2 regions of the Paenibacillus sp. SN-8-1 genome follow, and region 2 is predicted to be linked to the other one. Evidence: a T-box and tRNA genes for the amino acid it is inferred to sense, from the RefSeq annotation. Region 2 holds a T-box; the other holds one or more tRNA genes.
The links. The T-box of region 2 lies ahead of tyrS (tyrosine--tRNA ligase). A T-box ahead of a tRNA ligase gene usually reads a tRNA of that ligase, here a tRNA-Tyr.

Region 1 (3,592 bases), 2.0 Mb from region 2:
ATGAACGATTTAATCCGTTCTAGAGCCTCATCACCGTCCTGAATTGCTTCCTTGGATGGAGTGAAATTACTACCACCTGAAGGAACATCCTCTGCCTTCTGAATGCTCTGAACTGAACCCACTTGAGGTTCCGTCTGTTTTCCTGTAACTGCGTCAATACTATTCATACTTCTATCAACCGGTAAATACCCCAAGAAGTACTTGGTTGTTTCTCTAGAATCAAGTCTATCTGGAATATAAGACAGTTCTACATCAAAGCTATCCTTGAACTTCTGCTCTGCACTCTCCAGCGTAATTGCTGGCTTAGGGGAAGGATACACCGCGTAAGCCTTACTACGATTATACACCGTTACCTCACCGTTATAGTTAACCCCAACCTGGACCGACTCAAAGTCCGAATAAAGGCCATTTACCGGCACCTTAAAATTGAAGTAGTAATCTTGCGCCGTAAATAGGGAACCACTTTGCCGATTATAGCTATTGTCTTCTTTAAGACTTTGGACATCTAATCCTTTAACTTTGGCACTCAACCAATCTAAGGCAATCTTCTTGGCACTGGTCTCATCAACTTTGGAGGCTCCTTCTTTGGTATACATCTGGATTAGACGACCAGGCAGACTAACATATATTACTTCACCGGTCACTCCATCCACTTGAGCACTGAATGAGGTGCCCCAATTACCTATCTGAAGATTATATTGAAGCTCCCACTTCTTATCGTAATCCACTGGGTAGCTATTCTGATTGCCAAATTCTGCGGAGCTCAGTGTCACCTTAGAAAGCAGCGGAAACATTTCCTTTACCGCCTTGTCAGCTTGAGCAGAAGTAATTTTAGCCCCATTTGGCAATTTATCACTAGTTCCATTTACAGATGTAGATGTAGATGCAGAAACCGTGCTGCCTGAAGCCCTGGAATCCTTAGTGTCAGATATGATCACTGTATTGTCTGCCCAAGCGGCTGTAGGACCGCTTAACATTAGAAGCACTAACGTACATGCTGCAAAAACTAGTGGCCTATTCTTTCGAGCATATGTACCCTCCCTAGAAGTTTGAGTTAACTGTTCCTTGCTGCTGTTCTTATTGTTCATTACTGCTTCCCCTTCCCTCTCCACGTGATAGATGATTCTTATAATAAAGAACACACTCTAACTGGAAAAGTTTGGACGAAGTAAAAAATAAAATAAAAAAACCATGAACTAATGTTCATGGTCTACTTTAAACTATATGCCGGTGAAGGGACTCGAACCCCCACGGTTTCCCTCACGATTTTGAGTCGCGCGCGTCTGCCAGTTCCGCCACACCGGCATGGTGTGTAATTCTTCTCAATAGATTAATGAGAATATGGCGCGCCCTAAGAGATTCGAACTCCTGACCTTTTGATTCGTAGTCAAACGCTCTATCCAGCTGAGCTAAGGGCGCAAATATTTAATACGGTAAAACTGTCTATCAAAGTTTAAGAATGGAGGCGCCACCCAGATTTGAACTGGGGATAAAGCTTTTGCAGAGCTGTGCCTTACCACTTGGCTATGGCGCCATAAATGGAGCGGACGACGGGAATCGAACCCGCGACCCTCGCCTTGGCAAGGCGATGCTCTACCGCTGAGCCACGTCCGCATATTAAATGGCTGGGGATATAGGATTCGAACCTATGGGTGACGGAGTCAAAGTCCGTTGCCTTACCGCTTGGCTAATCCCCAATGTAAAGTTAATGGGGCGATCGAGGGGACTTGAACCCCCGAGTGCCGGAGCCACAATCCGGTGCGTTAACCCCTTCGCCACGACCGCCATAATACTTACACATTATGAAATTGGCAGGGGCAGCAGGAATTGAACCCACACCAACGGTTTTGGAGACCGTTGTTCTACCTTTAAACTATGCCCCTAAAAACTGGTGGAGGCTGATGGATTCGAACCACCGAACTCGTAGAGAGCAGATTTACAGTCTGCCGTGTTTAGCCACTTCACTAAGCCTCCAAAAAATGGTGCCGGCGAGAGGACTTGAACCCCCAACCTACTGATTACAAGTCAGTTGCTCTACCAGTTGAGCTACACCGGCACGGTGTAAAAGAATCATGGTGGCTCGGGACGGAATCGAACCGCCGACACGAGGATTTTCAGTCCTCTGCTCTACCGACTGAGCTACCGAGCCATAATGCTTACTATTACATATTAAATTATAAGATTTAAATGGCGGAGCCGACGGGATTCGAACCCGCGGTCTCCTGCGTGACAGGCAGGCATGTTAGGCCTCTACACCACGGCTCCACACTATGTAAATCAATTGCGGGGGCAGGATTTGAACCTGCGGCCTTCGGGTTATGAGCCCGACGAGCTACCGGGCTGCTCCACCCCGCGTCAGTATAACAATATGGTGGAGGCTGAGGGGATCGAACCCCCGACCCTCTGCTTGTAAGGCAGATGCTCTCCCAGCTGAGCTAAGCCTCCATATGTTAAACATAATCTTTATTTTAGCAGATACACTGCTATAAAATCAAGTGTGAATAATGGTGACCCGTAGGGGATACTCGTTCTTCGAACGAGACTGCAATGTATTCCTAACGAACCAAATGCTCCGACGAACCCTGATGGGTTCTCATCCCCACTTGAAGCTGTTTAATGAAAGTGGTGACCCGTAGGGGATTCGAACCCCTGTTACCTCCGTGAAAGGGAGGTGTCTTAACCCCTTGACCAACGGGCCTTACAATAATAGTGGCGGAGAGAGAGGGATTCGAACCCTCGAGACGCTTGTGACGCCTACACGATTTCCAATCGTGCTCCTTCGGCCAACTCGGACACCTCTCCATATGGCTCCCCGAACAGGACTCGAACCTGTGACAACTCGATTAACAGTCGAGTGCTCTACCAACTGAGCTATCAGGGAACATTATTCAATTCAGGCTTGATCGCCTGAAAACTAGATACGAAACGAACTTGCGTATGCTCTTCTTGGACTGCGTCCTTCCGAGCTGTGTTGGATAAGCCCTCGACCGATTAGTACTGGTCAGCTCCATGCATTGCTGCACTTCCACCCCCAGCCTATCTACCTCGTCGTCTTCAAGGGGTCTTACATACTGGGAAATCTCATCTTGAGGGGGGCTTCACGCTTAGATGCTTTCAGCGCTTATCCCTTCCGCACGTAGCTACCCAGCTGTGCTCCTGGCGGAACAACTGGTGCACCAGCGGTGCGTCCATCCCGGTCCTCTCGTACTAAGGACAGCTCCTCTCAAATTTCCTACGCCCACGACAGATAGGGACCGAACTGTCTCACGACGTTCTGAACCCAGCTCGCGTACCGCTTTAATGGGCGAACAGCCCAACCCTTGGGACCTACTTCAGCCCCAGGATGCGATGAGCCGACATCGAGGTGCCAAACCTCCCCGTCGATGTGGACTCTTGGGGGAGATAAGCCTGTTATCCCCAGGGTAGCTTTTATCCGTTGAGCGATGGCCCTTCCATGCGGTACCACCGGATCACTAAGCCCGACTTTCGTCCCTGCTCGACTTGTCAGTCTCGCAGTCAAGCTCCCTTATGCCTTTGCACTCTTCGAATGATTTCCAACCATTCTGAGGGAACCTTGGGGCGCCTCCGTTAC
Region 2 (3,592 bases):
GTCTTGCCGACAACTGGAATCTCGCCATATTTCTTGAAGTCACGGGCAATGGAATGACCCGTTGAGCCTGGCGCCGAGATCACCGTACGCAGCATATCGGTCATCAGGTAGGCCGTCTGTTTGGAGAATACCTGTGTAGGTTCAGCCTTGTGCTGATATACCACATTCCCGTTCGAATCCGTGATTTTCTCGATCATATAGGCATCATTAAAGACCCCTTGATTCGCAATGGCACCATAAGCATTCGTCAATTCTTCTACAGTTACACCATATCTAAGCCCGCCTAGAACTCCGGTCTGAGCCTGGTAATCCTGCTTCTGGATTGTAGTTATGCCCAGCTTCTTGGCAAAAGCCCAAGCGTCATTAATTCCTACGGTATAGTTGAACAGCTTGAGCGCAGGGATATTCCGGGATTCATTGAGTGCGGTTCTAGCGGTAACGAGCCCCTTATACCCACCGCTTGAGTTAACCGGGATATGATAGCCTTTCTGTCCGTCCCGGAAAATAACCGGAGAATCATCAATAATAGTAGCCGGTTGGACAAGCCCTGCTTCTAGCGCGGGCAGGTAAGCCGCGATCGGCTTCATCGTGGAGCCGGGCTGCCTAACCATCTGAGTAGCATAGTTCATCTGCTCGGTGTAGAAGTCCCGTCCTTCGATCATGCCCAGAATACCGCCTGTTCTGTGATCGATCATCATACCGGCAACCTGCTCCAGACCTTTTGTTTTGCTGTCCGGAGAGAAGTTGCTGCTGTTTTCTGACACTTTATGCATCGCGCTATATACTTTTTTATCAATAGTTGTATAGATACGGTACCCGCCAGTTAACAGCTGTTGCCTTGCTTCCTCCAGTGTTTGGCTTGGAATTTTGTTCTTGTCCAAGGACGGATCTTTCAGTAAAGCAAGGACCTCCGCGCCTTGACGTTCGGTTTCCAGCATAAGATAAGGGTAGGTTGCATATGCCTTCTCGGTCTGCGGAGCAAGAGCCTTCTTGATATCAAAGGCCATAGCCTCGTCATATTGGCTCTTGGTAATGGTATTCTCCTCGAGCATACGCTGCAGCACCAGGTGCTGCCGTTTGACAGCCCGGTTAAAATTGGACTTATTAAATTCCCCTTTCCCATTAAAAGCGGAGTAAGAAGAGGGCAGCTGAGGCAGGCCAGCCAAGTAGGCAGCTTCAGCAATGTTAAGCTTCTTAAGGTCTGCTATCCCGAAGATCCCTCTGGAGGCGGCCTGGATCCCAAATACGTTATATCCATTTGATCCGTTACCAAAAGGAACCTTGTTCAAGTAAGCGGTTAAAATTTCTTTCTTAGTTAAGAACCGCTCGAGACGAAGGGCCAACAGCATCTCCTTTACTTTCCGATTGTCTGTACGATCCAGGCTGAGGAACACCCGCCGGGCCAGCTGCTGGGTTAACGTACTGCCTCCAGTCTGGCTGCTTTCCCGCAGAAGTCTTTCTTTGACTGCCCGCAGGGTTCCCTTCGTGTCGACACCACTATGATTCCAGAAGTTATTATCCTCGATGGAGATGACGGCATCAATCACAAGCTGGGGAATTTCCTCGTAGGTTACAGGGCGTCGATCCTCTTCAGAACGAAGCTGGCCGATCGGGGTGCCATCGCGGAAATAGGCGAAAGCGGTAATATTATTAGTGCTTATTTTCTGCTCAATCATTGCCCTTGAACGGACAGGGTCATCTTTGACGTTGGCTGATACGAAGCCAAATAAGGCTCCTCCAACAAACAGAATCCCTGTAAAAGCAACAAAAACCAGCCATAGGAACACCTTCAGGGTCGTCCTGCCCCAATGTCTTTGGCGTCCAGGTTCTTGTTCAACGGGATCCTTTTCGTGCACTTCTACCATTGAGTATCCTCCTTTTAACAGCAACATTATAGCACAAATGTATCCGTTTGAATCCATTTTCTAGGGTCCTAGTCTATAGGGAAGTCTGTTTTGGCATGAGATCTTGAGTTTGACTTCACAAAAGTATATATGTTATAAGATATACAGTAATATACAAAAGCATATGGATAAAGGCTTAGAAAGATCTAGTAGAAGGTGGAAATCTCTCCTCAGAGAATCGGTGGATGCTGCGAACCGTGAGCGAACCTCCTTTGAATTACAATCTGGAGCCGTCCGGGGGAACTCACATGTGAATGGATGTGTCAGTAGTCCGGTACCGGGTAACCGTTATAAGAATGAAGTGAAAGCCATAGTGTCTATTTGAGTGGATACGGCTTTAATTAGGGTGGTAACGCGAGCAGCTCCTTCTCGTCCCTTTGGGATAAGAAGGAGCTTTTTTGTGTTCAGAAATATAAATGTTACAGGAGGCAGGACAATATGAAATGGGAAGAATTATCACCGGAGCAGCAGGCTGAGGTCGAGCGTCAACTACAAGTAATTTCGCGGGGGGTTGTAGAAATCGTCCCTGAAGAAGAGCTGAAGAACAAGCTGGTTAAGTCTGTGGTTACAGGTGAGCCATTAAAGGTGAAATTGGGACTTGATCCTTCTGCCCCGGATCTACACATCGGGCATACTGTTGTCATGCAGAAGCTGCGTCAATTTCAGCAGCTGGGTCATCAGGTTCAGTTGATTATTGGCGATTTCACGGGCCAGATCGGTGATCCGACTGGTAAATCCGAGACAAGAAAGCAGCTGAGCGAAGAGGATGTGAAGCGCAACTCGGAAACGTACTTTAAGCAGGCTTTCAAAATTCTGGATAAGGAAAAAACAAAAATTCACTTCAATTCAGAGTGGCTGGCTCCGATGACCTTTGCTGATGTTGTGAAGCTTGCAGCGAAGCTTACGGTTGCGCGCATGCTTGAACGTGATGACTTTACCAAGCGTTACCAGAGCGGACAACCTATCAGTGTTCATGAATTTTTCTATCCATTGATGCAGGGAATGGACTCTGTTGCATTGAAGTCGGATATTGAGCTAGGGGGAACGGATCAGAAGTTCAACCTGCTTATGGGCCGTACACTTCAGAAGGAGTATGGTGTTGAACCACAGGTAGCGATTATGACTCCGATTATTGAGGGACTAGACGGTGTTCAGAAGATGAGTAAAAGTCTGGGGAATTATATTGGCATCGATGAACAGCCTAACGAAATTTACGGTAAAGCAATGTCTGTGCCCGATGAATTGATGCTGAAATACTTCCAGCTTGTAACTGATCTAACGAACGAAGAGCTTGCCGTGCTTGAAGAAGGAATGAAGGAAGGGACATTGCACCCTAGGGATGCCAAAATGAAGCTTGCCTTTACACTCGTTAGAATGTATCACAGTCTTGAAGATGCGGAAGCGGCTCAGGAGCATTTCGTAACGGTGTTCCAGCAGCGTGCGCTGCCTGATGATATTCAGACCATCGACATTGCGGATAGCGAGCTGGAGAATGGCAGGATTGGTCTCATCAAGCTGCTAACGCTTCTGGGCTTTGCAGCATCTAATGGAGAGGCCAGACGCAGTATTCAGCAAGGCTCCGTTAAGTTTAATGAAGATAAAATCACGGATTTCAGTGCTGAGCTTGAGATTAATGACGGTGATGTCATTCAGGTGGGTAAGCGGAAATTCGCCAAGCTTGCTAGAAA

Region 1: it encodes a tRNA-Tyr, which carries the amino acid that the T-box ahead of tyrS (tyrosine--tRNA ligase) is inferred to sense. The anticodon was not compared.

Annotation. Positions count from the first base shown of each region.
Region 1 is NZ_CP194782.1:3,712,322-3,715,913, forward strand. Features, by position in the region: gene ACRRNK_RS18155 (YcdB/YcdC domain-containing protein) at 1-1,088, opposite strand, end outside; tRNA gene ACRRNK_RS18160 (tRNA-Leu) at 1,226-1,305, opposite strand; tRNA gene ACRRNK_RS18165 (tRNA-Arg) at 1,343-1,419, opposite strand; tRNA gene ACRRNK_RS18170 (tRNA-Cys) at 1,461-1,534, opposite strand; tRNA gene ACRRNK_RS18175 (tRNA-Gly) at 1,540-1,614, opposite strand; tRNA gene ACRRNK_RS18180 (tRNA-Gln) at 1,623-1,697, opposite strand; tRNA gene ACRRNK_RS18185 (tRNA-His) at 1,710-1,785, opposite strand; tRNA gene ACRRNK_RS18190 (tRNA-Trp) at 1,810-1,883, opposite strand; tRNA gene ACRRNK_RS18195 (tRNA-Tyr) at 1,890-1,974, opposite strand; tRNA gene ACRRNK_RS18200 (tRNA-Thr) at 1,981-2,056, opposite strand; tRNA gene ACRRNK_RS18205 (tRNA-Phe) at 2,074-2,149, opposite strand; tRNA gene ACRRNK_RS18210 (tRNA-Asp) at 2,189-2,265, opposite strand; tRNA gene ACRRNK_RS18215 (tRNA-Met) at 2,282-2,355, opposite strand; tRNA gene ACRRNK_RS18220 (tRNA-Val) at 2,370-2,445, opposite strand; tRNA gene ACRRNK_RS18225 (tRNA-Glu) at 2,624-2,698, opposite strand; tRNA gene ACRRNK_RS18230 (tRNA-Ser) at 2,711-2,802, opposite strand; tRNA gene ACRRNK_RS18235 (tRNA-Asn) at 2,806-2,881, opposite strand; rRNA gene ACRRNK_RS18240 (23S ribosomal RNA) at 2,972-3,592, opposite strand, start outside.
Region 2 is NZ_CP194782.1:1,746,781-1,750,372, forward strand. Features, by position in the region: gene ACRRNK_RS08160 (transglycosylase domain-containing protein) at 1-1,865, opposite strand, end outside; T-box leader at 2,033-2,284, shown strand; gene tyrS (tyrosine--tRNA ligase) at 2,343-3,592, shown strand, end outside.